Regions from separate parts of the Arthrobacter sp. StoSoilB13 genome, predicted to be linked through region 2. Evidence: riboswitches for the same ligand, from Rfam matches in the RefSeq annotation. Region 2 holds a riboswitch; each other region holds the start of a gene.
The links. Region 2 has a riboswitch for cyclic di-AMP ahead of LDP01_RS22630 (aggregation-promoting factor C-terminal-like domain-containing protein). Riboswitches for the same ligand answer to the same signal wherever they lie in the genome.

Region 1: linked by a shared signal. The riboswitch ahead of LDP01_RS13915 (hypothetical protein) and the one ahead of LDP01_RS22630 (aggregation-promoting factor C-terminal-like domain-containing protein) in region 2 are both predicted to bind cyclic di-AMP.
Region 3: linked by a shared signal. The riboswitch ahead of LDP01_RS15100 (M23 family metallopeptidase) and the one ahead of LDP01_RS22630 (aggregation-promoting factor C-terminal-like domain-containing protein) in region 2 are both predicted to bind cyclic di-AMP.

Annotation. Positions count from the first base shown of each region.
Region 1 covers NZ_AP024648.1:351,959-361,826, reverse strand. Annotated here, with positions in the region: gene LDP01_RS13955 (LacI family DNA-binding transcriptional regulator) at 1-581, opposite strand, end outside; gene LDP01_RS13950 (helix-turn-helix domain-containing protein) at 861-1,304, shown strand; gene LDP01_RS13945 (hypothetical protein) at 1,385-1,636, shown strand; gene LDP01_RS13940 (maleylpyruvate isomerase family mycothiol-dependent enzyme) at 1,692-2,336, shown strand; partial or broken gene LDP01_RS13935 (alpha/beta fold hydrolase) at 2,333-3,140, shown strand; gene LDP01_RS13930 (DUF6480 family protein) at 3,265-3,552, shown strand; gene LDP01_RS13925 (ATP-dependent DNA ligase) at 3,632-4,699, opposite strand; gene LDP01_RS13920 (hypothetical protein) at 4,747-4,980, shown strand; cyclic di-AMP (ydaO/yuaA leader) riboswitch at 5,110-5,262, shown strand; gene LDP01_RS13915 (hypothetical protein) at 5,249-6,640, shown strand; gene LDP01_RS13910 (AEC family transporter) at 6,886-7,806, opposite strand; gene LDP01_RS13905 (PucR family transcriptional regulator) at 7,964-9,178, opposite strand; gene ald (alanine dehydrogenase) at 9,387-9,868, shown strand, end outside.
Region 2 covers NZ_AP024649.1:857,180-867,047, reverse strand. Annotated here, with positions in the region: partial or broken gene LDP01_RS22645 (winged helix-turn-helix domain-containing protein) at 1-708, opposite strand, end outside; gene LDP01_RS22640 (response regulator transcription factor) at 1,375-2,115, shown strand; partial or broken gene LDP01_RS22635 (sensor histidine kinase) at 2,119-3,613, shown strand; cyclic di-AMP (ydaO/yuaA leader) riboswitch at 3,748-3,905, shown strand; gene LDP01_RS22630 (aggregation-promoting factor C-terminal-like domain-containing protein) at 3,911-4,723, shown strand; gene LDP01_RS22625 (MerR family transcriptional regulator) at 4,921-5,679, shown strand; gene LDP01_RS22620 (pyridoxal phosphate-dependent decarboxylase family protein) at 5,690-7,081, opposite strand; gene LDP01_RS22615 (HAD-IA family hydrolase) at 7,132-7,836, opposite strand; gene LDP01_RS22610 (VOC family protein) at 7,882-8,259, opposite strand; gene LDP01_RS22605 (hypothetical protein) at 8,426-9,145, shown strand; gene upp (uracil phosphoribosyltransferase) at 9,172-9,807, opposite strand; gene LDP01_RS22595 (nucleoside deaminase) at 9,830-9,868, shown strand, end outside.
Region 3 covers NZ_AP024648.1:604,655-614,522, forward strand. Annotated here, with positions in the region: gene LDP01_RS15070 (helicase-associated domain-containing protein) at 1-91, opposite strand, end outside; gene LDP01_RS15075 (hypothetical protein) at 179-394, opposite strand; gene LDP01_RS15080 (cold-shock protein) at 672-1,055, shown strand; gene LDP01_RS15085 (DUF3027 domain-containing protein) at 1,064-1,702, shown strand; gene serC (phosphoserine transaminase) at 1,785-2,915, opposite strand; partial or broken gene LDP01_RS15095 (iron-dependent transcriptional repressor DtxR) at 3,220-3,916, shown strand; cyclic di-AMP (ydaO/yuaA leader) riboswitch at 4,116-4,345, shown strand; gene LDP01_RS15100 (M23 family metallopeptidase) at 4,352-5,182, shown strand; cyclic di-AMP (ydaO/yuaA leader) riboswitch at 5,328-5,491, shown strand; gene LDP01_RS15105 (C40 family peptidase) at 5,496-6,224, shown strand; gene LDP01_RS15110 (NlpC/P60 family protein) at 6,323-7,075, shown strand; gene LDP01_RS15115 (HNH endonuclease) at 7,402-7,902, shown strand; gene mobA (NTP transferase domain-containing protein) at 7,945-8,865, shown strand; partial or broken gene LDP01_RS15125 (molybdopterin molybdotransferase MoeA) at 8,862-9,868, shown strand, end outside.

The DNA.
Region 1 (9,868 bases), on a different replicon from region 2:
AAGCGCTCGACGGCGACCCTGCCACCCGCACGCTCGTCAGGAACGATCGAGGGCAGCTTTCCGTCCGCGTCGAAGCAGTTGATCAGCACGGTTGGTACTTCGTTGGCACTCTGCGGAACGTGCACGCCCCGGTGAAAAGTGGCTGCGTAGAGAAGTCCTTCCACTCGTTGCTCCAGCAGCTTTTCAATGGCGGCATCTTCCAAGCCCTGGTTGGGTCCTACGGCATCGGCCTGGTCGGAGGGCGCGATGAGCAGGAACCGGCGATCAATCCATGCCTGGTCCTGGGCTCCTTTGATGATGTCGACGGCGAACGGTGCCGTCACGATCTCGGTGACGATCCCGTACCAATCACTGCGCTGGGATGCCAGCGCACGTGCTCCGGCGTTCGGGCGGTAGCCCAGTGCCTGCACGGCATCGTTGATACGGGTGCGGGTTTCCTCGGAGATGCTGGCATTTTCGCGGTTGCTCAGCACGAACGAGACTGCGGTCCGGGAGACGCCGGCGTGCTTGGCGACGTCATTCATGGTGACCCCCCGCTGCCGCACAGCCGCGGCTTTGTTGGGGGTGGTGCTTTTCGCCATTGAATGCTCCGGGTCCTGGTTCTGATGCCTGTTGGTAATGCGGATATTGGTAACGCGCGTTACTTGGAACGTGTGATTTAGGTTACGCGCGTTACCTGCTTCCTGTCAACGGGTTTCTTTTGCGCCGCCACCGCCCGATTCGACGACTCGCTGCGCAGAAGACGACTCCTACCGTCTTGCACGCAGCGAAGCATCGAATCGGGCTAGCTCCCTCGTCCCCCGCAGCCACAAGCCTCGTCCCGCGCAGCCACAAAGCCGGCACCGCGCTAGGCTTCTGCCATGGCATTGATAGCTCCCCGCGTTACAGCTGGCCTCCCGGCCGACGACGCCCGGAACCTGGCACGCTCCCTCCAGGACAGCAACGACATCACCGTGTTCGTCGATGGCACGGTCCACCGCCTCCCCGACCAGGCGAGGGACGCCGTCGTCGATCTTCTTGCGAGGCTGGGCCGCGGCGAAACCGTCACGGTCAGCAGCGTGGAGGAAATGCTCACGACCTCCCAGGCCGCGGAGCTCGCAGGCATCTCACACACCTACCTGCGCAATATGACCGACCGCGGAGAAATCCCAGTCGAATACCGCGGCACGCACCGGCGAATCCGCCAGGCTGCGATCATGGAGTGGCTTGAAACCCAGAAGCGCAAGCAGGCCGAGACCTCCGGGGGAGAAAAAGGCGAATACAACGGCCGCGATGACGCCGGAAATGACGCACGCAGCGACTAAAAGCGTCGGAGTGATAAGGATCAAGCAACGATCCCAGCCAACGGGCCAGCACCTGATTACCCCGGGGTTACGCTTGTTTGGTGGGCAATTTCAAAGGGTGGCATATCGTGGCCGGGGTGGCCGCAATGGCCCTTGCCGCACCCTTGGGATCGGCCATGGGATTGAACTTCGTAGCCACCTTCATGTTTGCGTGCGTCGCGTTCGTCGCGGTCGCCATGTGGACAGAATCCAAGATCGCCCGACGCCGGGACGCGGCTGACGCTGCCGCCTCCCCCGACGCTTCGCGCGCCGCCGGCGACCCCGCCGAATCGGACGACGCCACCCGGGATTAGCATGCGGGCGGGTCGAACAGCCCCAAACCCGAACCAGGGCTGTTTCAATAGCGGTATGGCTTCGACTTCCCGCTCCGTCGTTTGGCCCGCCGTGCACGATGAACGTCGTGCGCTGATCCAGGATCTGGAACCGCTCCCCGAGCCACTCTGGGAGACGCCTTCACTTTGCCCGGGCTGGGACATCCATGACGTACTGGCGCACGTTGTGGACAGCGCAAAGACCACCCGTTTGGGCTTCCTCAAGCGAATGATTGAAGCCCGCTTCGACTTCGACCGCGACAACGCCGTGGGGGTGGAACGCGAGAAGGCCAAGGATCCCGGCGGCACACTGACGGCGCTGCGCGCTGTAGTGTCCCGGACATCGGGACCACCGGCGGGGATTGCCACACGATTGGTGGAAGCGTTCGTCCATGGCGAAGACATCCGGCGCCCCCTTGGCATGACACGCAACTACCCGGCCGGGCAGGTCGCGTTGGCTCTTGCTTACCAGGTCAAGACAACAACAAGGATCGGCGGCGGCAAGGAGATAGCCGCGGGCTGGCGACTGGTTGCCACGGACACCGACTTCCAGCACGGCGACGGCCCGGAGGTACAAGGACCGGCCATTTCCCTGCTTCTCGCTGTTTCCGGACGGCCGGTCTCTGAGGACGAGCTAACCGGCCCCGGGGCTCCGGTATTCCTGGAACAGGCCCGGCCTTGACGGGGCGCCGAGGCAAGCGGAGCACGTTACTGTCTGCCGACGTCGAGGCTTGCGGTCTAGGTGGTCGGATTCTCTGGACGGAGGGATCGCATCCTCCGGGGACGCACGGGAGCGCGCAGCCCGCTTACATCCTTATCCACGGCATCGGCGTCTCGCACCGGTACCTTGCGCGCCTTCACGCCGTACTGGCAGCGGGCGCGCCCACCTACTCGCTGGACCTTCCCGGTTTTGCGGGTACTCCCAAGCCCGGGCGGCAACTGTCCGTGGAAGACTACGGCGCGTTCATCGCAGAAGCACTGAAGGGCCTGCGGCATCGGGTCGTACATCCTGGTAGGACACTCGATGGGCGTGCAGTTCGCCATTGAAGCGGCCCTCCATGCGCCTGAACGCGCCTTGCATCTTGTCCTCATGGGTCCCGTGGTTGACTCACGCCACAAGAACGTGGGGCGGCAGTCGCTTGCCCTGTTCCTGGATGGCCTTCTCCGCGAAAGCCCATCGTCCAACTGGATCGTGATCACGGACTACCTGCAATGCGGGCCCCGCTGGTACCTCACCGAGTTGCCGGTAATGATGAAGTACCCGACCGAGAAGCAGTTGGCCAAAGTCCGGACTCCCGTGCTGGTGCTTCGAGGGAGCCGCGATCATGTGGCCGGGCCGGAGTGGGCGCTTAAGCTCTCCCGCGCGGTGCCCCAAGGGCGCCTCGTTGAAATCCCCGGAGTTGGACACGTCGCCCAGCACATGCGGCCGAAAGCTGTTGCGGACGCCATCATGAGCTTCGTCGCTGCCACCTCCCGCCAGAGTTAGGCACTGATGCACACACTGATGCACGACGGCGGAACCCGGCGTGGGTGCCCCTTGTTGGGTTTGCGATCTGGAGACTAGGCTGGCCGGGCAAGCACAATAGTAAGTTTGCTTAGGAAGGGTGACCATGACCAGCTATGACCCTGAGGACGATCCCCGGACCTTCGGAGTTTCCGGCGACGCCGAGCCAGCCGACACGACAGGCGACACCGCTGGCGTCACTGCCGGCGACACCGACGATGTCCACGCGGATCCCGACATGCGCCAGGACGAGGACGACGATCCCGCAGCTTCCGCCAACCCCGATCCCCTGGACGGCAACGTCACGGGACTTGAGCCTGGAGGCGGCGTACCTCCGGGCGAAACCCCACCCGCGGAGGGCAGCATGAGCAGCGACCAAGGACACGAAGAGTAGCTCGTCCCCAAGCCGCTGTCCTGTCGCTGCCCAGCAACGTATTAGCGGGCCAGCAACGTATTAGCGGGGGCAACTCCGGTCACGGCAGCCTCAGTATCTCCCCGAGGTCATAGTCAGCTGGCTCCTCCAGTTGAGAATAGGTGCAGCTCTCCGGAGTCCGGTCCGGCCGCCATCGACGAAACTGGGTGGTGTGCCGGAACCGGTCGCCTTCCATGTAGTCATAGGCGACCTCGATGACGAGCTCGGGCCGAAGTGGAACAAAGGAGAAGTCCTTGCCGCCGCTCCATCGGCTTTGCGCGCCCGGCATCCGGGAACCAGTAGCGGCGGCATCTCCTTGGTCGGCCCACTGACCCCAAGGATGCTCGCTGAACTCCGTCTGGTATGGCTCAAGTTCAGCCACCAGGCTTTCGCGCTTGGCCATGGGAAATGAAGCCACCACCCCCACGTGCTGCAGCTGACCGGCGTCGTTATATAACCCAAGCAGCATCGACCCGACAACCTTTCCCGTTTTATGCCAGCGGAATCCGGCCACCACGCAGTCCGCGGTCCGTTCATGCTTGGTTTTGAACATGACGCGCTTATTCGGTTGGTATGTCCCCTCGAGCGGTTTGGAAAGTATGCCGTCAAGCCCGGCACCTTCGAGCTGCACGAACCACTCCTGTGCTTGATCAAGGTCCGTCACCGCCGGTGTTACGTAAACGGGCGCCTCAGCCTTGGCCAGTGCCTTCTCCAAGGCGGCGCGACGCTCGGAAAACGGCTTGTCCATAAGGTTCTCGTCTCCCAGCGCGAGGATGTCGAATCCGATGAAGGAGGACGGGGTGCTTTCGGCCAGCATCCGCACACGGCTGTCGGCGGGATGGATGCGCTGCTGAAGGCCCTCGAAGTCGAGCCTGTTCCCAGCTATGAGGACAATCTCGCCGTCGATCACGCATTTGTCCGGGAGATTCTTCCGAAGGGCTTCCACCAGCTCAGGGAAATACCGTGTCATAGGACGTTCGTTTCGGCTACCCAGGATGATCTCATCACCATCTTTGAAAACGATGGTCCTGAACCCGTCCCACTTTGGCTCAAAATGACCCACATCAGGGATCGAAGGAACAGACTTGGCAAGCATGGGCGAAATGGGCGGCATCACTGGGAGGTCCATACGACTATGTTCTACCTGCCGCCCGCGGCGGAAGCTAGTCTTGGGCCATGGATATCTTGGCCGTACTAGTGGCAGTGCTGGCAGCACCTGCCCTCATTGCGGCCCTTTGGTTCTGGGTCTTGCGCCAGAACAGCAAGGGTAAAGTCCGGCGCGGTGCCACGGGTGGGATGCTTGGTGTGGCGGACGAAATTTTCCGACCCGAGACCCATTACGCACACCAAGTCCAAAGGATCCAGCACGAACTGCCAGCCCCGGCTCCGGCCCCGGAGCCTAAGTCCTAACGGACCTTCGCGCCGGAAGGCGTCCCGCCCGTTACATTAATGTGACTTTACTATGCCGCTCATGTACCGTCGAAGAGCGACCCTCATCTCCGCTGGGCCGCTTCCGGGTTGACGCCGAGCTCTGCCGCAAACCGGAATCCGCCAGACCCGCGGCAGAGACGGGGGACCCAGAGTTCCCGGGCCTGATTTTTCCCCTAGGCCCTTGGGGTGAAGCCGCCATGTGCGGCCGGACGGCCTCGTCCGAACCCGACAGCTAACCTCGCAGGCGTTGAGAGGCAACCACCATGTCCCCAACCATGGATCAGCCGCGCCGCGCCCAAATAGCGCGCGAGCGTACCCAGCCAACCGGACGCCGTCGGGGCCCCAACCCAGCGGATCCTCCACCAGCACGCCGGAAGCAGAAGCAGGTTTAGCAGGCGCGACGCCGGAACCCGCCACTGCTTCTATTCCCGCCTCTGCTTCCAATCCCCAAACGGCGGCACCCACCACGCGCGCGGCCGCTCGGGCGGCAGAGCGTGAACGGGCAGCCCAGGCAGCTATCTCTGCTGAGACAGTCCCCACTGAAACTGCTCCAGCAGAAACAGCACCAGCGGATTCTGCAACAGCGGACTCTGCTCCGGCGGACCCTGCTCCTCTGGAGCCGGCAACTGCTGCGATTCCAGCTGTTCAGGCGCCCGAACCCGTCGCGCCCGAACCCGCAGCGAATCCCGAACCTGCCACCGCTGCCATCCCGATCGTTCAGGCGCCCGAACCGGTCGCGTCCGAACCCGCAGCGAATCCCGAACCTGCCACCGCTGCCATCCCGATCGTTCAGGCTAAGAGCCCCGCACAGCTTGCCGCAGCCGCGACCGCCGCCTCTGGTCTCGCAAGCCGGAAAGCCCTTCGCGCACAGGAATCCGGGAGCGGTACGGCCCGAAAGTCGGCAAGTGCTGGCGAAACCCCGGCTGGCGGCGCCCCTGCCTTCGGAGCTTCATCACTGGGAGCTTCATCACTGGGTGGATCATCCTTCAGCCATGAACCACACGCCGTGCTCACCAAGGCCGCATCGGTCAAAACAAAGGGCCAGCGCATGGCAGTCGTCGCTGGGGCCTTGGGCTTGGTATTGACCGTTGGCACCATGAGCCAGGCCTTCGAGCTTCCCTTCTTCGGGCAGGAAACGCCGGCCCAGGAAGCAAGCGACGCAAAGACGGGTAGCGACAGCAGGCAGTCAACTTCGGCCACCCCTGCACCCAGCTCGTCCTACGCCACCGCCTCCGCGTCGTCGGCCACCAGCGAGGCCGGAAAACCGGCAACCGTAGCAACGCAGTCGTCAGGAGAGGCACCCGACCAGGCGCCGTCGTCGTCCCTTCCGACTCCGCAAGTGTCACTCGCGGATCCTGTTTGGGTGCCTTCGGCAGTCCCGTCGGCTGTTGTTCCCGTCCCGGGCGTGACAACTCCTGTTCCAACCCAGCCGGCCCCGAGCCCGGTTCCGTCGGACACGGTCACCACCCCACCTGCCACGACGACGCCGACCCCCACGGGCACTCCGGCACCTACTCCAACACAGGCTCCGGCGCCAAAGCCAAAGCCGACCGGCAGTCCCAGCACCACCACACCGTCCAGCGATTCACCCCTGGACCTGGACGGCATACTTGACGGCGCCACTGGGATCTTGAAATGAGCACGCGGCTTCCCAGGACCAGCGCGCACGTCGGATGGCATGGCCGGTACTGCAGCAGCAGCCGCACTGCCACCTTCCGCAATCGGATGGGCCGCTGGAGCTGCCAGCGGTTGCGCCGGGCCTAAGGAATCACAGCAACCGGAATCACGGCAACAAGATGAGGCGGGCACCCGACCCTGAACTGCTCCACCCGGGTGCCTGCCTCTTTTGTTTCGTGTGTCGCTTGTTCATGGCCTCGATCGCTTCTATCCAAACAGCCACGCAACCATAACCAACGCCCCGATGCACAGGACCGTTGTACAGAGGATGACATCCCGGGCCATTGTCATCCCGCGTCCGTAGGGAGAAGCGAAAAGGAAGACGTTCTGTGCGGTTGGCAGTGCGGCCATGATGACGCTGGCCAAGAGGTGCTGACCCTCCAAGCCGAACACGAAGCGCCCCAGCGCCCAGACCACCACCGGCATGCCAGCCACCTTCAAGGTGGTAGCAACTACGGTCTCCACGCGGCCATCGCCCTTTTGGAGAGGCGCCTTGCCAGCCAGCGACATGCCAAAAGCCAGCAGAACCATGGGGACGGCCGCGCCGGCCAGCATATCGATGGGTCTCTGAACGAGCTCCGGAGCCTCCCACCCCGTCAGGGCCATCACCACCCCCAGGCCCGAGGCGATAATCATGGGATTGGAGAAAGGCTGCAACAGCATCCGTTTCCACGAGATTCCTGTGCCGCCCGCCACGCCCAGGACGCTCAGGTAGAAGGGCGCCATGATCAGGAGTTGAACCAGAAGGACTGGAGCAACGTGCTGCGCCGTGCCCACTGCATACAAGGAAACAGGAATACCGATGTTGTTCGCGTTGGCATAACTGCTTGCCATGGCACCAACCGCCGTTTCCGCGACCGGCCGTCGGAAGAACACGAAGCTCAGCAAACAATAGAGAAGGCCTATGACGGTTGCCGACAGGAGCGCAAGAGGGGCGTCGACGCCGAGGGCGGCACGAATGTCGCTTCCACCTACCACCGTGAACAGCAGTGCAGGATTGGTGATGTAGAAAGCCGTCCGGGTCAGTGCGCTTTGTACATCCGGGGCCAGCACTTGGTAGCGGGCGGCGAAGTAACCCACCGCGATGACCGAGGCGACGATGAGGATCCCCGACACAACGCCGCCCACAGTGCTCCTAAGAATTGGTCAGAAACCGTTTTCTCAGCGTAAGCGACGCCTGGAGGACTGTCCAATTCCGGCCGTTCCGCAGCACACGTTCCGCAGCACACGTTCTACAACACTCCGCGGCCCAAAACACTTGGCGGCCCGAAACCCCTGATATTCGCTAGATCCGGGGCCGCGAAGCCCAGCGCTGTGCCTTCAGTGCAGCGTGCAACTCGAGCCTGATGGCCCCGCTCAACGGATCAGCTCCGATGAGTTGGCGGATCCGGCCAAGGCGGTTGTAGATGCTGCTCCTGTGCAGATGAAGTTTCGCTGCGACGTCCTGCACTGAGCTGTCGTTGTCATAGAGCAGTTCCAGCACGGGCAGGAGTTCGCCGTTCTTGTCCTGGTCCTCCAACGTCCGGAAATGAACGGAGCCCGTGTCATCCCAACCGCCCGGCGCCTGAAGACGATCGAAGAGTTGATACACGCCCACCGCCCGGCTCTCCACCAATTCCCCCAGGGGCGGATCCACGGCTGCGGCCTGGGCTGCCACTTTCGATTGCCTGTAGGCGCCCGCCAGTTGCCGGATAACCTGGAACGGCTCACTGATGCCCAGGATCACCCGGTCCACTTTGCGGCCGGCCCGCTTTGCAAGCTCCAATTGATAGTGCACCAGAACCTGGGCGTGATCAGCCCGGCCACCGGATTCGCGGAACAGGACAACGGAATGGGTCTCCGTCCCGGCGCTGAACAGCGCGGCGTTGACACCAATGGTGGACTGCAACGCTGCTGTTCGGTGCGTTAGCGTTGCGGCAATGGGGTCGACGTCGGTTCCGCCGCCATCCGCGTCCAGGATGGTCACCAGTTGCCAAGGACCGCGGCCTTGGATCTCCTTCCAACCGGCCACCGCTGCCACTGCATTCGATTCGCCAGTGCAGGCCGCTAGAAACTCCTGCTCCCGCCTCCTTCTGAACTCCGATTCCGCGGTGTTTGAGTCGAGCAACAAAGCAGCCAACAGGTCCAGTTCGTCACGTACGCCGGGCAGTTCGGCGAGTATCGCCGTCGCGGTTTGCTCCTCAAGGTCCTGCTGGACCCACAAGTAGCCCACCCGGAAACCGCGCACCAGCAGCGGGACGCAAACGCGGCCGAGCATGCCCAGCTCGTCGTTCGACGGAACAACAACCGGGCGCACCGCCGTCGCGATGCCGTGGGAGAGCTGCCAGGCACTGACATCGCTGGGCACGCGTTTGCTCAGGAGGAAGTTCACCCTCACGCGGTCGGCGTGCGATTGGTTGGAACTGTAGGCGAGGAGGACGCCGTCGAGGTCCTCCAGGGACAGCCCCCTGCCAAGCTTGAGCGCCACGCGTTCAACGATCTCCTCGACGTCCTGCTGCATCCAGAAAGCGTACCAACATCAGGCGACACCTGACGCCCCAGACCTCGACAAATGTCGAGGCGCATAACAAAAGTTCCTTGAATTTCCGCGGTTTCCATTCAGACGGGCTCCAAGATCCATGTCGCCTGCCTCACAGCCGGATTTATTCTGGAATCACAGCCCACAGCAAATATCCGGCCGAAAAAGCCGCAAACGATGGAGCCAGCAAATGATCATCGGCGTCCCCAAAGAAATCAAGAACAACGAGTTCCGCGTAGCCATCACGGCCGCAGGTGTCCACGAGTTCCGCACTCACGGACACACCGTTCTGGTTGAGCGGGGTGCGGGCCTGGGCTCTGGCATCACGGACGAGGAATACTCGATCGCGGGCGCTGAAATCGTTGCCGACGCGGACGACGTCTGGGGCCGTGCCGACATGGTCATGAAGGTCAAGGAACCCATCAAGGCCGAGTACCACCGCTTCCGCAAGGGCCTCATCCTCTTCACCTACCTGCACCTCGCCGCCGAGCCCGAACTCACTGCCGAGCTCATCAACTCCGGCGTCACGGCCATCGCCTACGAAACGGTCCAGGAAGGCCGCACCCTTCCGCTGCTCGCCCCGATGTCGGAGGTCGCAGGCCGCCTGTCCGTGGTGGTCGGCGCTTCCTCGCTGATGGCACCGGCTGGCGGCAAGGGAATCCTCCTTGGCGG
Region 2 (9,868 bases):
TCGGCGTTGCGCCACAGGCCCCTCAAGCAGTTCGTCGCGGCCAACCGTGCGGGTGCCGTTTTCGACGAGGTAGTTGAGGAGCTCAAATTCCTTGAACGTCAGGTTCAGCGACTCACCGTCGAGGTGGACTTCGCGGCGGGCGAGGTCGATCAACACGCCGGAGGGGCGGGCTTCCTGCTGCGGTGCCGGGCGTGAAGCCTCGGTGCGCTGGCGGGCGGCGACCGTGGGGTCACCGAAGGTGGAACGTACGACGTCGAGCGCGGAGCCGGGTGCCCCGGCGGGTGCGACGGCGACTGCAGCGTAGCTCTCAGCGCCGGTGACCAGGGACTGGGCGTAGGCCCGGATTTCCTGGGCGAGCTTGGCAATGGAGGTGCCAGCCGCTGCTGCAGTTTCTTCGTCAATGCCCATGTAGAGCACGAAGCCGCGGGCCACGTTGTCGTTGGCAACGGGACGGAGGCGGTCAGACTGCGCAATGACGGGAGTAGGCGCCGTCATGGGTGCTGGCTCATTGGTGGGAACTGCCCGCAACTGGCCGTAGGAGTTGGGGTTGTAGCCCTGGGGCACGTAGCCGGGAGCCTGCTGGCCGTTGCCTTGGGTGGCGGGGGCGTAGCCGGGGCGGTTGCCGAAGCCGGGGCGGAGGCCTGCGTTGGAAGCGGCCTTGTTGGCGTTTCGGACGGAGATGTGGACGTAACCGGATGCAACTGACATGGAGTGATTACCTCAAAAGTGAATAGCCGTCATCGCGGCTTCGAATGCTGGTTGTCCCCGCAATGAGTTTGGGGAAGGGCGCCCAACGCTGGGCTAGGGGGCGAATGCCTGAAACTTCTTCGGGGTGGAAAGTTAGGCTTGCATTCGACAACAGCGGGTCTCGTCGCCAGCGGGTGTGCTGGACCAGATTGCTGCGGCTGCAGGTGCTGTTGAGTTCTTGTTCACATTGGAAGTGTGCAACGTAACAATGGCAACACGCAAGTAACAAAGCGTGAAACCGTCCACATTTTGAGACAAGAGGGTCTATTGTGCCGCAGATCACAATTCTTCCCCCACCGAAAATGAACGTCATTTCATTCGGTCTCGATGAGAAATATTCGGCTTATCGTGAATTTTCTTCGGCAGATAGTGCATGATGACCTCCCTGATTCCCATGAGGGGCAAAAGGACGGAATCTCAAGATCTGAAACACTTGCTGTCCAATCGCAACCTGCTCCAAGCTCGAATTTTTCCCTCAAAATCTGCTACAAGCCGTAGAAGGCGAGTATTCACTGCAGCACTCCCGCAACGCCTGCCATTGAACTCCCACGTGGCTAGTGTTGACCTCACAGCATCCTCACAGGACCGGCAAAGCTTCGACAAACCAGCAGAATGGAGAGTTGTCACATGGCATCCCCGCACTCCATGACGAACAACCTTCCCCAGCTTTCCCACCCGGACGGCTCCCCCATCCGAGCCTTGGTGGTGGACGACGAACCGAGTCTCGCTGAGCTCATGAGCATGGGCCTTCGCATGGCAGGCTGGTCCGTAGCGGTGGCAGCCGATGGACCGGAAGCTGTGAAGCTTGCCAAGGACTTCCGCCCCGACGTGCTGGTGCTGGACGTGATGCTTCCAGGATTCGACGGCGTCGAGGTCCTCAACCGGATCCGCGCCTTCGCGCCGGAAGTGCCCGCACTGTTCCTCACGGCCAAGGACGCTGTCCAGGACCGCATCGTTGGCCTGGCCGCCGGCGGGGACGACTACGTCACCAAGCCCTTCAGCATGGAGGAGGTTCTCCTGCGCCTGCACCGTCTCGTACAACGCTCGGGCGTTGCGGCCATGGATACCGCGGAACTGGTAGTGGGTGATCTCACCCTCAACGTGGACACACGGGAGGTTTCGCGCGCCGGCGAGGACATCCAGCTCACGGCAACGCAGTTTGAGCTTCTTCGTTATCTCATGGAGAACCCCAAGCGGGTGGTCAGCAAGTCACAGATCCTTGACCGCGTCTGGGACTATGACTTCGGCGGGCAGGCCAACATCGTGGAACTGTACATTTCCTACCTGCGCAAGAAAATCGAAGCCAACCACCCGCCAATGATCCACACCATCCGTGGCGCTGGCTACGTCATCAAGCCTGCGGACTGAATCTTGTCCACCTCTTCCGGAGTAGCCCGCAAGACCCAGCGGAACTGGCTCAATCCCTCCACCTGGCATCTGCGCACGCGGTTGGTCCTGGTGGCGATGGCATTGCTGGTGGCGATTTGCGGTGCAGTTGGAGTGGTTAGTTACGCCTCCATGGACATGTACTTCAACAAACAGCTCGACAAGCAGTTGGAGCAGGCATCAGGCCGCGCGAATGACTTCGGCAGGGCCGCCGTCGAACTTTCCCTCCAGCGGTCGGCCGGATCCGCTGGAGGCCCGTGGCCAAGGCGCCGGGACACTTAACGCGAGGATCGATGGTTCCACGGTCATCAACTCGGGCTTCCTCAACGCAAACGGTCGCCGCGTCGCACTCTCGGCAGAAGACAAGCAGATCCTGCTATCGCTCCCCCGCGACAACCGGCCCGTAGACCGTTCATTGTCCAACGGCGACTATCGGCTGGTGGCAGTTGAGACCAACTACGGCGATGTGATTGCGACAGGCCTGCCGTTGGCTGACAAGCAAAATGCCGAGGCCTCGCTGGTATGGACCATGGTGTTTGTTTCACTTGGCGGCCTGGTGCTGATCGGCCTCGCCGGCACCGTCATCATCCGCCGGACCATGCGGCCACTGGAGCAACTCTCGGAGGTTGCAACGAAAGTATCGCGCCTTCCCCTCGACGCCGGTGAGGTGGCACTCGCGGTGCGCGTACCGCCGTCGGCCGCTCATCCTGGAACTGAAGTTGGCAGCGTGGGCCACGCTTTGAACCAAATGCTCAACAACGTTTCCAGGGCCCTGGAAGCCCGTCAGGAGAGCGAAACCAAGGTCCGGCAGTTCGTTGCCGATGCCTCCCACGAACTTCGGACACCGCTGACCGCCATCCGTGGATACACCGAGCTGCTTCGTATGACGGAGAACTTCACGGAGGACGGCAGGAAGTCGCTGGCGCGGGTCCAGAGCCAGTCGGAACGGATGACCACGCTTGTGGAGGACCTGTTGTTGTTGGCGCGCCTGGATGAAGGCCAGCCGTTGAAGGTCACGGATGTGGACCTGACGCAGCTGGTGATCGAGACAGTCAGCGACGAAAAGGTGATGGCACCGGACCACATCTGGAAGCTACAACTCCCTGACGAGCCCATTACGGTGCGCGGGGACGCAACCCAGCTGCATCAGGTGCTGGCCAATCTGCTGTCCAACGCCCGCAAGCACACCGATCCAGGTACCACGGTGGTCGCAGGCGTCATGCTTTCCGCCGACGGTAGCGCGGTGGTCACCGTCACGGACAACGGGCCTGGTATTCCGACTGCTTTCCAGGGGCGAATCTTCTCGCGTTTTGCCCGGGCTGACGCGGCGAGATCGGGGTCGGAAGGGACCTCCGGATTGGGCTTGTCAATCGTCGAATCCATCGTCCAGGCGCATGGCGGCAGTGTGGAAGTAACGTCCCAGCCGGGACGCACGGAGTTCACTCTCCGACTCCCCGCAGCTTTGAACGAACGCATATAACGAATCAGGCAACATGACTCGCCGTGAACGTGATCTCTGTTACCCAAATGTGACTTAAGCCGAAACCTCCTGTACCTTCGAAAGGGTGGGTCGCCCCTAACTGGCCCACACCCGGGATGCGCCGAGCTCTGCCACTTCCCGGAGTTCCGTTCTCATTCGAGGCAGAGACGGGGGACCCAGAGTCTCCGGGCACAGTACTTTCCTTGCCCTTGGGGTGAAGCCGCAGCTACGCGCGCGGCCGGATGACCTCATCCGAACCCGACAGCTAACTCCGCAGGCGCTGAGAGGTAATCACACATGTCTGAATTCAACGATCAGACGCGCCCTTCCGCGCGTCACCGTGACGATCACAACGCTCCCCTGACGAAGTCGCAAACCGTTCTGAAGAACGCTGCACGCCGCGGCAAGACCGGGCAACGAATGTCCGTTGTTGCAGGAGTCGTTGCCGCAGCATTGGGCGTCGCATCGCTTGGCCAGGCCGCAAACGCCGCATTCAATCTCCCCGAAACGAGCCGGGCGTCCGAGACGCAGGCTACCGCCCAGGCCAGCAACAAAACAGCTGAAATCTCAGCGTCCTTGGATGCTGCTGCCAAGAAGGGCGCTGCAGACAGGGCCGCTGCAGACCAGGCAGCTGCGGCACAAGCCGCCGCCGAAAAGGCTGCGGCCGAGAAAGCCGCCGCCGACCAGGCAGCTGCCGCACAGGCCGCCGCCGAAAAGGCTGCCGCTGATGCAGCCGCCAAGCAGGCTGCCGATGCCGCCGCTGCTGCAGCCGCAGCCGCAGCCGCCACTCCCAAGGCCGTGGACGATCCCGCCGCTGCCAAGGCATACGCCGCCAGCATCCTCGCCAACTACGGCTGGGGTCCGGGTGAAATGACTGCCCTGAACACACTGTGGGAGAAGGAATCCAACTGGCGGACCACCGCGACCAACACCTCCAGTGGTGCCTACGGAATCGTGCAGTCATTGCCCGCTTCGAAGATGGCAACCGCAGGCGATGACTGGCTGACCAACTACCAGACCCAGATCAAGTGGGGCCTGAACTACATCAAGGAACGCTACGGCTCCCCCTCGGCGGCCCTTGCCTTCCACTTGGCCAACAACTGGTACTAAGCCGACTCAATAAGCAGGCTTGAGCCCACCCCAGCGGGCTCAAACCATGCAGGGCCCGATTGCCGCCCCGCTTTCCGCCGTTCGCAGCAGTACTGATGCGCCCGGGCGGGAGGCGGGGCGGTTTTCGCGTTAAATGTGCCTTCCGGGTTTCACACCCACTTGCACCTGACGTTGCGTCAGGACTTAGCGTTGTGCCCATGACGGGAACAACAGGATCCGGGCCGTGGAGCATCGGTGAGCTGGCCACAGCATGTGGTGTCAGCGTGCGGACGCTCCACCACTACGACGAGATCGGGCTGCTGTCCGCAAGCCAAAGGACATCGTCCGGTCATCGCAGGTATTCGGAGGGCGACCTACGCCGGCTATACCGGATCAGATCGCTTCAGATGCTGGGGCTTCCGCTCGCGGCCATCGGCAAGGCGCTGCAAGCGCCCGAGGATGATCTGGAGTCCCTTCGGGGCCTCCTCCAACAGCAGCTGGTCCATGTGCAGGAGCACGCCCGGCAACTCCAAGCGCTCCAAAACCGTTTGGGCGAGCTGTTGTCACGCATGGACGGACACGCCATGCCCACCCCTGAACAATTCATGTCAACGTTGGAGATGATTACCGTGCTCGAAAACAACTTCACAGCCGAACAACGCCAGCAACTCGCGGACAAGCGGGAAGAACTCGGCGCAGAAAAAGTCGAAGCTGCCAAGAAGCAGTGGGCTGCCCTTGTGGAAGAAGGACTGGCGCACGTCCAAGCCGACAGGCCCGTCACGGACCCCTCAGTCCAGGAATGGGTGCGCTCATGGGACGGCATAGGTTCCATGTTCCACTCCAGTGAGGACACCAAAGCCGCAGCACGTGCAACCTGGCAGGAAAACAGCCAGGCCATCAGCGCGGGACTGCCGTGGACCGCTGAGCAGCTGGGCGGGTTGATGGCATACCTGGAGAAGGCGCGCTCGGCCTTGTAACAGGACGCCTCTATGCTTCCGGTTCGGCCTCTGCCGCACCTCGAACGGCTGCGATGGAGGCAGCTACGTCACCTGCGTCCGTGGACCAGTTACTCACCGAAATTCGCAGGATATCGCGTCCGCGCCACGAGGAACCGGACATCCACACAATGCCTTCGGCCATGAGCCGCTGAGTAACGCGGCGTGTGCGGTCATCACTTCCGAAGACGACCGATACTTGCGTGAAAACGACATCGTTGAGAATTTCCACGCCCGGGATACCAGCGAGGCCTTCCGCCAACGCGCGGGCGTTTGCTGCAAGCCTGTCCACCATGGCAATGACTCCGGACCGGCCCAACTGACGGAGGGCAGCCCATACCGGGATGCCCCGGGCCCTACGGGACAGTTCCGGAACTTTGTCGAACGGATCGCCCAGTCCGGTCTCCGTTGCAATGAGGTAGCTCGTGTGGACGCTGAAGGCGCGTCTCAGCGCTTCCGGCCGGGAGACGATGGCCAAGCCACAGTCGTACGGGACGTTCAATGTTTTGTGGGCATCGGTGGCCCACGAATCGGCTGCCTCTACTCCGGCCAGCCGCCCGCGCAGTTGTGGGCTGACCGCAGCCCACAATCCAAATGCGCCATCCACATGCACCCAGGCCTCGCGGTCATGGGCTACAGCAATGGCTTCGGACATCGGATCGAACGCTCCGGAATGCAGATTGCCTGCCTGCAGGCACACGAGGGAAGGGCCGGGTTGTTCATCCATGGCATCCGCGAGTGCCTCCGGCAGGATCCTGCCTTGATCGTCAGTGTCCACGGGAACGCAGGCTCCCAGCCCCAGGTACCGCAGGGCGAGGTCCACGGCGGCGTGCCGTTCGCGGCCTGCAAACGTGGTGATCCGGGGCGCCCCGGTCAGGCCCAGGTCCGCGAGGTCCCACCCTGCCTCGTCCATCAGGTATTGACGCCCGGCAGCCAGCCCGGCGAAGTTGGCGGTGGTAGCGCCAGTGGTGAATCCGACGTCGGACCCTCGCGGAAGATCCAATAACTCCAGGAGCCACGCCGCTGCGGATTCCTCGATCGCGGCGGCGGCCGGGGTCGCAAACCTGAGCCCGGCATTTTGGTCCCATGCCGAGACAAGCCAATCTGCAGCCATGGCAGCGGGCAACGTCCCGCCCATGACCCAGCCGTAGAAGCGTCCGGACTGGATTGCCATCAACCCGGGCTCAGCCAATGCGGCGAGCTCATCTACTACGTCAGCCGCGTCCGTTGCTTCATCGGGAAGTCTCGAAAGAAGGCTCGAAGCGACTTGGTCGGCGTCGGACGTGGGCCGGACAGAACGGCCGGGCACCGATGCAAGCCAATCCGTAGCGTGCGCCATGGCCCGCTCCAGTGCAGCACCGTACGCCTCCGGCAACGCAGACATGCGCACAGCCTACTCCCGCTTCACTGGTTGGAACAGCGGAGGCGAACAGACTAAAGCGTGAAGCTGATGAGGTGACCGCCGTCGTCGTCCTTCACGGCAGTGACGGTGACTGCGGAGTAGTCGGGGATACGCCACATGCCCGGCTCAAGCTCGCCACCGGCGTCGCCGACCACCACGGTTCGCATCCCGGCGGCCCGGGCGGCTGCGATACCTGCCGGGGCGTCCTCAAAAACCACGACGTCGGCTGGTTCCGCGCCCAGCAATGCTGCGGCTTTGAGGTACCCCTCCGGGTGCGGCTTGCCGCGCGTAACGCCTTCGGCGGTGACCGCAGTAGTTGGCATGGAAAGGCCAGCGGCCTTCATCCGGATATCGGCAAGGATGCGGTCCGCGGATGTGACGAGCGCAATGGCGTCGTCCGGCAAGGCAGCGAGCAGCGCTTCGGCGCCAGGGAGGGCAATCACGCCGTCGGTCCGCGTTCGTTCCATCTGGCCGAGCTCGGCAGTCAAGGCTTCAAGATCGGCTCCTGCTGGAGCATACCGGCGCACAGTATCGCCTGCTTGCACGCCGTGGGACGTCCGCAGGATCTCGTTGTAATCCAGGCCGTATCGTTCCGCGAATTCCAGCCACACCTGCTCGACGATCGCTGTGGAGTCAACCAGTGTTCCGTCCATGTCGAACAGGACAGCACGGACGGTCAGGGTTGGCGATCGTTCGGCTTGTGCGGAAGGCGAGGTTGGTTCGGCAGGATGGCTCATGGCTCCATCCTGCCGCACCATGCAGGGGTGGCGTCGAACTGTGACCTAGCCGTTGGGCCGGTGCGGAATGTACTGCACAGCCCACTTATTGCCGTCCGGGTCCGCAAAGTGGACGAAGTGTCCCCAGTCCTGGACATCGATATCGCTGACTTCGACGCCATTGGCCTTGAGGTGCTCGTGCGCTTTGTTGATATCGCTCACCACCATTTGCAGGGATGGCGCTGTTCCCGGAGGGGCATCGCTGAGCCCTTCGCCGATGGCGATGGAACAAGCCGAACCCGGCGGAGTCAACTGCACAAAGCGGATGCCGTCCATGGGACGCTCATCGAAATCGGCGTTGAAACCAACTTTGTTGACGTAGAAGTCCTTCGCGCGATCCACGTCGGACACAGGGACAAACACCAGTTCAAGTTTCCAGTCCATGCGCCACAGGCTAACCGGGCACGCCGGAAAGCGGTAGGGGCCGCGTTGACTCATCAAAGATGCCCGCGTAGCGGTATTCGAGGAATCATTTGAGAATGCCCGCGTAGCGGCGTGTCCGCCGGGGCTGGTGTCCGCCGCTTCGGCAGTGTGAGCCATGGAGCTTTCGATGAGTGAACGCAGGGCTGTCACCAAGGCGATTGCCACCCGTTATGCCCGCTCGGACCGGGCGGCGAAGAAACAGGTTCTGAACGAGTTGTGCGCGACGACGGGCTGGCACCGGGACCATGCCCGGAAGGCTTTGCGGCCCATCAAAGACGCGACCGCCGCGTTCCCGTTCCCCATCCTTGGCATCGATTCCGATAACGGCACGGAGTTCATCAACTGGGAGCTGCTGGCCTGGTGCGAACAGGAGAGCCTAACGTTCACCCGATCCCGCTCCGGGAACAAGAACGACGGGGCGCACGTGGAACAGAAGAACTGGCACATCGTCCGCCAGACCGTCGGCTACCACCGCTACGACACCGCCGCCGAACTGGAACTCTTGAACCTGATCTGGGCGCTGCAGCGGCTGCTGACGAACCATTTCGGACCGCAACAGAAACTCCTCGCGAAGGTCCGGACCGGGGCGAAGATCACCAAAACCTACGACGCGCCCGCGACGCCCTACCAACGTGTCCTGGCCGATACCGGCACTGTCTCACGGGACGTGAAAACAAGGCTGCGTCGTGAAAACAAGCCCTTGAATCCGGCCGCCATCCAGCGCCAGATCCAGGCCCTCAGCGCCGACCTCCTGACCCTGACCACCGCCAAACGCGCAGCCAAACCCCAACCAACCCTCCGGGCAAAACCAAATGATTCCACGAATCAACCCAGACGGGCATCTTGACATGATTCTTCGGGGGGGCGTGCGGATCAGCCAGCCACGCCGTAGAGGCGGTCGCCGGCGTCGCCCAAGCCCGGAACGATGTACGACTTATCGTTGAGCTTCTCGTCGATCGAAGCGAGGACTACCTTCACGTTGGCATCCTTGAGTTCCTCTTCCAGCTTGGCCAAGCCCTCAGGGGCTGCCAACAGGCAGATGCAAGTGACGTCCGAGGCGCCGCGCTTGAAAAGGAACTTAATGGCCTCGCGCAGGGTGCCACCGGTGGCAAGCATGGGGTCCAGCACAAAGATCTGACGTCCGGTGAGGTTCTCGGGGAGGCGCTCAGCGTAGGTGATGATGTCCAGCGTTTCTTCGTCGCGGGCCATACCCAGGAAGCCGACCTCGGCGGTGGGAACCAGCTTGGTCATGCCTTCCAGCATGCCCAGGCCTGCGCGCAGGATGGGAACCACCAGTGGAGTCGGCTTGGTGAACGCCGTGCCAATGGTCTTCGTGACAGGGGTCTCGATTTCGACTGGCTGTGTCTTGACCTCCCGGGTGGCCTCATAGGCCAGAAGGGTGACGAGTTCTTCAGTGAGCTGCCGGAAGACCGGGGAAGGGGTGTTCTTATCCCGCAGAACGGTGAGCTTGTGAGCGACCAGCGGGTGGTCCACGACGAGTGTGCGCATCGTCCAAAACTATCATTGAGATATGAGCGCCAACGAGCCGTATCACGCAGAACACATGGCT
Region 3 (9,868 bases), on a different replicon from region 2:
AAATCAGGTCGGGTCGCGCGGCAAACAAGGCCCGCAGCGAATTGTCGCTGCGCGCTTCCAGTTCCTTGCTGAGCGCGCGAATGAGGGACATCAATCCAACGTTACCGCCACCGGGCCGCTCGTGCGTGGCCAGGGCAAAGCTGCCCCGGTTGATTTGCTATTGACGGTGCTTCATTCGCTACTGCCGGCGCCGTTGACGGATGGCGTCCAACACCAGGACCACTGCAAGCATGAAGGCAACCGGCAGCCCATAGAGGGCGGTGGACGTGATCCACACCGGCGCAACTCCACTGTTAAAGGCGATGGCCATGACCGCGCCCACTGCGGCCAAGGACAGGACGGCGATCATGGCGGCAACGATCATGAGGGGGCGGCGGTAACCCGGGGAAGTCATGCGCCTAACGCTAGCAGCAGGGCCACACGGACCAGGCCCATGGGCAAAGGCGCCGCAAGCGTGAAGCAAAGGCGCCGCAAGCGTGAAGCAAAGGCGCCGCAAGCGTGAAGCAAAGGCGCCGCAAAGCGGCGGCAAAGCATGAATAGGTGGTCCGGCAGGATAACCTTGAAGTAACAGACCAACACGGACCGTGCTGTCTCCCTCGATCCCGCAAATCCCTGCGGATGCGGTGGCGGCACGACGTGTCTCCACAGCAAGAACGAAGAAGGTTGATTACGTGCCCACCGGCAAGGTCAAGTGGTATGACAAGGAAAAAGGCTTCGGATTCCTCGCGGCTGAGGACGGCCAGGAGGTATTCCTGCCCAAGACGTCACTGCCCGCAGGCGTAACCGAGCTCAAAGCCGGTACGCGTGTGGAATTTGGCGTGGCAGATGGCCGTCGCGGTGCCCAGGCATTGGGCCTTCGGGTCCTGGACAAGACGCCCTCCATCGCCAAGGCCAAGCGGATGAACGCCAAGGACCTGGCGCCGTTGGTGCAGGACCTCGTGACCGTGTTGGATAACCTGTCCGGTACTTTGTCTTCCGGCAAGTACCCCGAAGGCAACAAGGCCAAGGCCATCGGTATGGCTCTGCGCAAGGTTGCCGACGAGCTGGAAGCCTAGGAACCGCCATGACTTCGGAATCCGCACAGGATACACAGGCCGGAAGGGACGCACAGGCCAGTCCTGGGGCCGTCACTTCTGCCGCCGACGTCCCTGTCATCGGGGGGAATCCTGTCAACGGGCAAGCCCCTGAAAACAGCGACACCCCTGCGCGGAAGCCGGTCGCAGCGAAGCCGCGGGCAGGCATCCCCGTGTGGCGCACTGGCAAGCCGGATGCGTTCCTGGCCGCCGCCGTCGACGTCGCGCGGGAAGCGGTGGAGACTATCGCGAACCCGGGCGAGGTAGGTGCCCACGTAGGCGCAAAGTCCGAGGGCGACCGCGTGGTCACGCACTTGTTCGAGTCCAAGCTTGCCGGATACGGCGGGTGGCAGTGGTATGCCGTGATCACGCGCAATTCCCGGTCGAAGATCGTCACAGTCAGCGAGCTTGGCCTCCTGCCCTCCGACGATTCCATCCTTGCCCCGGAATGGGTCCCGTGGGCAAAGCGTGTCCGCCCGGAAGACGAGACACCCTTGGTGGAGGAGACGGTGGAGGAAGTGTCCGAGGAAGCCGTGCAGGCCGAGGAAGACGCTGCCGCCGAAGCCGCCGATCCTGACGCGGTGGATAACGACGACGATGACGACGACGTCGCCCGCCTGGGCGATTAACGGCAGCGGCGCCGTCCGGGAAGAACCCTGACGACGCCGTTTCCTGCCTTGCGCGGAATTCCGCGACAGTTACTTCTTCAGTTTATTTCTTGAGTTCGCCCACGACGTAGTCGATGCTGGCGAGCAGGGCCGAGATGTCGTCCGGTTCGATAGCGACGAACGTGGCAATGCGAAGCTGGTTTCGTCCAAGCTTGCGGTACGGCTCGGTGTCCACGACGCCGTTGGCCCGCAGGATCTTGGCGATTGCCGCGGCGTCGATGGAGTCATCGAAGTCGATCGTGGCGATGACGTTGGAGCGGTCCTCAGCCTTCGCGACGAACGGTGTTGCGTACTCGGACGCCTCGGCCCAGGAGTAAATGCGGCTGGCAGAGTCTGCCGTGCGCTTGCTGGCGAAGTCCAGTCCACCATTGCTGTTGAGCCACTGCACCTGCGCATCCAAAGTCACCAGCGTGGACAGTGAAGGTGTGTTGTACGTCTGGTTCAGTTTGGAGTTGTCGATAGCGGTCTGCAGGTCCAGGAAGTCCGGAATCCAGCGGTCGCTGGCCTTGATCCGGGCCGCGCGCTCCAACGCTGCCGGGGAGAACAGGCCCAGCCACAGGCCGCCATCAGAGGCGAAGTTCTTCTGCGGGGCGAAGTAGTAGACATCCGATTCGGCGACGTCGACGTCCAGCCCGCCGGCGGCTGAAGTGGCGTCCACCAGGACGAGCGAACCGGCGTCGGCGCCTTCGACGCGCTTTACAGGGGCTGCAACACCGGTTGAAGTCTCGTTCTGGGGCCAGGCATAGACGTCAACCCCGGCCTCCGCCTGGGAGACCGGCCGCGTGCCGGGCTCGGACGTGATGATGGAGGATGCATCCAGGAAGGGGGCTTTGTTGGTGGCCGCGGCAAACTTGGAACCGAATTCACCGAAGGAAAGGTGCTGGGCCTTTTTCTCAACGAGCCCAAAAGCTGCTACATCCCAGAAAGCAGTGGAACCGCCGACGCCGAGGACAACCTCGTAGCCCTCGGGTGCACGGAAGAACTGGCTGAGTCCTTCGCGGACCGAACCCACCAGGTTCTTGACCGGCGCCTGACGGTGGGACGTGCCAAGAATGGTGGTCGATGCGGCAGACAGGGCCTGGACCTGTTCCGGGCGGACCTTGGACGGTCCCGCGCCGAAGCGTCCGTCCTTGGGCAGCAGGTCGGCGGGAATAGTGATGCTGTTGTCGCTCACGTGTGGCTCCAATGGGTATCGGTTAGAGAGGGGGAGGTGGGCAGGTGGCATCGGCTGCCCCTTCGACTCCCTCATTCTGCCTGACCGGGCCCACCGTCAGGAATCTGCGGGTGTCATAGTCCGCCACGTGGAATGCCGGACCACCACAGGGATTCCGGCCCAGGGAAAAATTATCCAGAGTAATTCCAAATAAGCTAGGCTTGGATTGACGTTCCGGAGGTGTCGGTTGCACACCGTCCACCTTGGCTGGGACGCGGTACGGTGGAGATTACGCAAGAAATGCGTTCGAGGAGAGCTGAGCTGGATGACGGATCTGATCGATACCACTGAGATGTATCTTCGGACCATTTTGGAGCTTGAAGAAGAGAACATCGTGGCTCTTCGCGCGCGCATCGCGGAGCGTCTGCGGCACTCGGGTCCCACGGTTTCCCAGACCATTGGACGCATGGAGCGTGACGGCCCTGGTGATTGTGTCCAACGACCGCCACCTGGAGCTGACCGAAGTCGGGCGCAAGCGGGCCACCGAGGTCATGCGGAAGCACCGCCTTGCCGAGAGGCTCCTGGCGGACGTCATTGGCCTGGACTGGGCGTACGTTCATGACGAAGCATGTCGCTGGGAACACGTCATGAGCGAACGGGTGGAACGGCGGCTCTATGAGTTGTTGGAACACCCCACAGAGTCACCATATGGCAACCCCATTCCGGGCTTGGAAGCCCTTGGCGGCCTCGCCAACCAGCCTCTTTCCCGCCTGGACGTGAACCTGCTGCACGCGATGGACGGGTACGCTGCCGATTCGCGTGTAGTGGTCAGCCGGCTTGCTGAACCCATCCAGGTTGAGCCCGAGCTCCTCACCCAGCTCGATGAAGGCGGAATTCGTCCTGGCGCAACCGTCTCCTTGGAACGGGTGGGGGAGTACATCTCCGTCCGCGTTCCGGGCATTGAAGGAGCACTGGAGTTGCCTCCCGAGGTCGCTGCGCACGTCTTCGTCGCCGTCAGCTGACTCTGAATTGCCCTGACCACGGGAGTGTCGGATCTCACTTTGTGGTGGTTGGCGCGCGTATGACCTGCGGGTTTCCGCGACTGATGATATGGAGCACCCGCAACTCGGTCGTTTTGGAAAGATAACGAATTTATTACTGCGGGCTTTAATCACCTATAGTTATCTACTAGCGCCGATACCAAAGCGTTACCTGATCTGGAGCCGAGCTCTGCCAGCAGATCAGGTGTGTCATCAACTACTGGCAGAGGCGGGGGAACCACAAGCGGCTGCCTAAAGAAGCAGCCTTGGGGTGAAGTCCGCAGCAGAAGTGCCTACTAACGCAAGTCCTTCCGGGGATACCTGTGTGCCGTTTGCGCTTCGTGCGGACCGGGTCTTTGAACTCTCTGACCCGAATCCGACAGCTAACTTCGCAGGCTTTCCAGAGAGGAACAGAGTTTGACATCGCAGAACGTCAGGGGCCGTCGCCGTGCGTCCGGCCCCACTGCTGAGCTGCGGCCAGCCCGCGCCGCAATGGAGATCCGGCCACGCGACACCCCGCGTCAGGTGCGCCGCCGTAAGAGCCCGTTGCGCCAGGTAGCCGACTTCGCGTCAGCCAGTGGTGTAGGGCAGAAGGCCGGTGTCGCGCTTGCAGCCACCGGACTTGCCCTGACTGTAGGTCTGCCTGCCACCAGCCCCGTCATGGCCACGTCGGAATCGGGCCAGACCGAGGCGGCGCTCTCCGTGCCCGGCGGCAGCCAGCCCGAAGTTTCTGCAGCAGCCTCCGCCAAAATCGATTTCAGTCGTGCAGCAGTCGCCACCGCCGCTGACCCGGACGGCAAGCTCAAGCAGCTGTTGAGCGCCCAGTCAGCGGGGAGCATTCAGCGTGCTTCCTCACTTGGCACCTTGGGAAGTCCTCTGGACAAGCTGGTCACGGCATCGCCGTTTGGCTACCGCGTCAGCCCCCTTACCGGCGGCACCGGTGACTTCCACCGTGGCCAGGACTTCGTGGCCCAGTGCGGAACCGCCGTCCACGCCGCCGCTGCAGGCAAGGTCACGTTCGCCGGGTGGCATGAGTACGGCGGAGGCAATCGCGTTGTGATTGATCACGGCAACGGCCTTGAGACCACGTACAACCACCTGTCGTCCTTCAACGTCAAGGTGGGGCAGACTGTCAGCCGCGGCGATACCGTCGCGCTGAGTGGCACCACAGGAGCATCTACCGGCTGCCACCTCCACTTCGAGGTCCAGGTAAACGGCGAAGTCGTAGATCCCATGGGCTGGCTCTGAGCAATTTGATGGTTGTCTCTCGCATCCATGACACGCCCCGTGACCTGAATGTGACATTCACGAACATCTGTTGTACCGTCTAAAGCGCATCGGCTTTTTAGGGGGCCGGTGCACTTGAGTGGATTGCCTAGCTCTGCCACCACTCGAGGTCCGTTCGCAAAAATCGTCTGGCAGGGGCGGGGGAACCAATTTTGGTCTTCGAGTCAGAAGACCTTGGGGTTAAGTCGCAAAAGCTTCCTTGAAGCCGCGCGGCCGGATGACTCCCATCCGAATCCGACAGCTCACCTCGCAGGCATTGGGAGAGGCTACCTTCGTGTCATCACGCACTACCCCTGCGCGCCATCGCGCCGAATTGGTTCGCACGAACCCGTTGAACACCCTTTCCAAGGCTGTCTCAACCAATGCAGGCACCGTAGGCCGCCAAGCCGCCGTTCTGGCCGCAGCCTCGGGGCTCGTTCTCAGTGTTGGACTCCCGGCCCAGGCCGCCGACACCGACGTTTCGAAGTCGGAATCTTCCAGCACCCAGCAGTTGGTCGCCACCGCAGTTGTTACCGCGGAGCCCACCGCAACGGTTTCCTTCGAAAGCCCCGTTGTGGTCACCAAGGAAGCTCCCAAGGTTCAGCGGGCCTCCCAGCGCACGTCGACCGAAGACCAAGCGAACAGCACCCTCGGTGCCCTGTCCTCCAAGGCCAAGGATGCTGCTTCAAGCGCGGCGGCCTCCGGACTTGCAGCAATTGCCTACACCGGCATCGGCCACCCCTACGTTTGGGGCGGCACTTCCCCCAACGGCTGGGACTGCTCCGGATTTACCCAGTGGGTTTACGCCCAGGCCGGCATCAGCATCCCCCGCGTCAATGCCTGGACGATCATGACCCCCACCAGCACCCCTGCCCCTGGCGACCTCGTCGTTCAGAACGGCGGAGCCCACGTGGGCATCTACGTCGGCAACGGCATGATGATCAGCGCTTTGAACCCCAGCCAGGGCACGCTCCTGCACTCCGTGGCCTCCACCGGCACATCCTCGTTCTACACCCTCCGCTAGGAAATCCCATTCGGGGTAAGCCAGCATGCCCCCCAAGTGCTGGCAGCCCATAACCCGCGTGCGGTCCCAGCGTGCGCGGCTACGAAAAGAGAGTAATCATGACCAGTGCAAACAAGGTTGCACGGCATAGAGCTGAGGCCCCCAAGACCAGCTCACTTGCCGTCATTGCCAAGGCTGTCAGCGACAACGCCGGTGGCGTTGGCCGTCAGGCAGCAGTGATCGCAGCTGCGTCGGGCCTTGTCCTGACCAGCGGAGTTGCTGCAAATGCTGCGGACACCAACGTTCAGCGGGAATCTACGTCTGCCTCCACGCTTGACGTGCAGTCTGTTGCCCAGGCCACCATTGCTGCTGATTCCAGCGTTGCCATCTCCTATGAGCGCCCTGTGGTCAAGACTGAGGAAGCCCCCGCTCCCGTCGTCCAGAAGGCGACTGCCAAGGAAGCTCCGGCTGCCGGTGGCACCGCAACTTTGGCGGTCAACGCTGACGCGTCCGCAGCCAAGGCGCCCGCTGCATCCAGCGGCCTCGGTGCAGCTATCGCTGCAGCGGCCTACGCACAGCTCGGCGTCACACAGGACTGCACCATGCTGGTGACCAACTCGCTGGCCGCGGTCGGTATTCACTTCCACGACTGGCCGGCCGGTTACCTCTCCCTCGGCCGCACGGTCAGTGCAGCTGAAGCCCAGCCCGGCGATCTCGCTTACTACGCCAACGGCGGCTATGGCGGAATGGCACACATCGCTGTTTACGTCGGCAACGGCATGGCAGTCCACGGTGGATGGAACGGATCCACCACGGCACTGTTCAGCGTGAACGTTGGCTCCGGCCCCGTTTTCATCCGCGTCAACGGCTGATCACTTACTTCACGGAACACCCCGCAGGCTCAGGCCGGCGGGGTGTTCTGCTTTAATCACCAGTTTTCGTGACAGCCAGAGAAGCGGGCTGCCGACACCCAAATTCGGGGGGCGCAAGTCCGATTCCGTGGCCTCAGGGAATGTGCGCGTCCTCTGCAAGGTGTCCCGCGCATGAATTTTCGCCAACACCACAGCCGAAACGACAGAAAAATTCGTTGATACGGCATACAAGTGCTTACCCTTGTGTTGTCGATCCACAGCCCGTACAAGCAGAGGGCAGCCGGCCCTCGTGCCCCTGACGGGTGCGGCCGTGAAGAGGTACGTGCATGCGCACACTCGTTCTGAATGCTGGATATGAACCGCTGGCGGTAGTAACCTTCCGCCGGGCGCTGGTCCTTGTGCTGACTGGAAAAGCTAGCGTAGTGGCCGAAGGCGACGAGCCTGTCGTCGGGCCACAGGAGATTCTCGGACGACCATCCGTGATCCTTCTCAACCGCTACATCCGGCCCCGGTACAACAGGATCACCGCCGTGAGCCGCCGCGGGGTACTCCGCCGCGACGGCCATCGCTGCGCCTACTGCGGGAAAACAGCCCACACCATAGACCACGTCCACCCCAAATCCAGGGGCGGCGCGGATTCCTGGGAAAACCTGGTTGCGGCGTGTTTGAAATGCAACAACGCCAAGAGTGACCACACGCTCGCCGAGATGGGTTGGAAACTTCGTTTCAAACCCGGCGTGCCCACAGGAACCATGTGGCAGATCAAAGAACTCGAGAAACCTGCGCCGGACTGGGACCCGTTCCTGTTGCCGGAATCCGCCGCCTGATCGATTTCTGTTGCCCTCCCGCCGTCCGGGTAATCTGGGCGGATGGAGTTCAACGCTGTGATTCTGGCGGGTGGCAGGGCCACCCGCCTCGGTGGCGTGCCCAAGCCCGGATTAACGTTCGACGGCGCCAGCCTCCTTTCGCATGCCCTGCAGGCCGCACGGGGAGCCTCCGCTGTGGTTGTGGTTGGTCCGGACACCTCTGGTATCGGCGGTGTCCTGCCTGATGGAGTTCTTAGTGCCCGGGAGGAGCCGGCCTTTGCTGGCCCTGCCGCTGCGATTGCTGCCGGTCTGGCGGCCCTTCATGAGGCGGCCGCCCTTCGGCAGGCAGTCAGCCCGGCGCCATGGACGCTCGTCCTGGCTTGCGACATGCCGCACGCCGCCAGGGGCATTGCGCCCCTGTGGGAAGAACTGCGTGCGCACCCCGAAGCGGAGGGTGCCATGGCCGTTTCAGCCGATGGCCGGCAACAGCCCCTCCTGGGGGTTTACAGCACGCGGGCTTTGGAAAGGGAAGTTTCCGCAGCTTCTGCAACTTCGGGGTTAACGAACTCTTCAGTGTTCCGGCTGCTTGCTAGGCTGAACCTGCTGGCCGTTACTGTTCCCGATGGGTCTACCGATGATGTGGACACATGGGAGGACGCTGCGGCCCTGGGCATACACAACGAGCAGGAGGCGGACATGAAGAGCCAGGAAGAGACGCTCGAGGACTGGTGCCGCACACTGTTGCAGGCCTTTGAGCTTGAGGGCGTTGAAGTGGATATCAATGAAGTCCTCGCAGTGGCAGGAGTTGCCGCCCACTCCGTGGTGCGGCCTGCCGCGCCCCTGACTACGTTCATCGCCGGTTACGCTGCTGGTATGGCCAGGGGTATCGGCCAGGCGGCGGACGACACCGCCATGAGCGCCGCCCTTGACCTGGCCCGCCAGGTTGCCAAGCAATACCTGGAGCCCGGGACTGAGGCGGAATGACCGAGGCCCCCGGACAGGGCCACCACGCGGCACACACATGGCATGAGGCCCGGCAGCGCGCCTTCGACGTCGCTGCTCCGATCCCACCAAGCCCGGTGCCACTGAAGGCCGCCTTGGGAAGGACGCTTGCCTCGGACGCGGTCGCCGTACAGGACATGCCGCACTATGCGTCCTCCGCCATGGACGGCTGGGCCGTCAACGGAACAGGTCCTTGGATTCTTGTTGAGCCCGGACACAGGCTTGCTCCCCACCAGGCCAGTCCCATCGTTACCGGGGGACTCATTCCGCCAGGCGCCAAGGCTGTTTTGCGCACCGAGAGCGGGGTCATTACCACCGACGACGACGGCCTTCCAATCCTTGCGCTTGGCGGGGCAGCGAAGCCGGGGGAGCCCCGCAATGGCCAGCACATCCGCAAGGCTGCCGAAGAAGCTGCAGAAGGGGACGTGCTGCTCAAAGCCGGAACCATCCTCAATCCTGCGCACATTGCCTTGGCTGCCCTGGCCGGCCTGGATGAGCTGGAGGTCCTGGGGAAACCCTTGGTTCGGTTCCTCCTGACGGGCTCGGAAGTTGTGACGCAGGGCGTTCCCGTACCGGGCAAGGTCCGCGATACCTTCGGACCCCAGCTTGGCGCCGTCGTCGAACTCCTGGGGGGCATTCCAGGGGAGCAACTTAAGGTTGGCGACAATTACGACGACTGGCTTGCGGCTTTGCAGGACACCGAGCCTGAACCCGCAGAACCATATGCCACAGCGGAGCCGCCGGCCGACGTCGTTATTACTACGGGCGGGACCGGACGCTCGGGGACGGACCATTTCAGGAGAGCCGTGGCTGAACTGGGTGGCCGGCTGCTGATCGACGGCATTGCCATGCGTCCGGGGCACCCTGCCGTATTGGCGGAGCTTCCGGACGGGCGCTTCGTGCTGGGGCCTGCCCGGGAATCCGCTTGCCGCCATGATGGCGCTCTTCACGGTTGGGGGGCCGCTGCTCGCAGCGCTCGGCCACG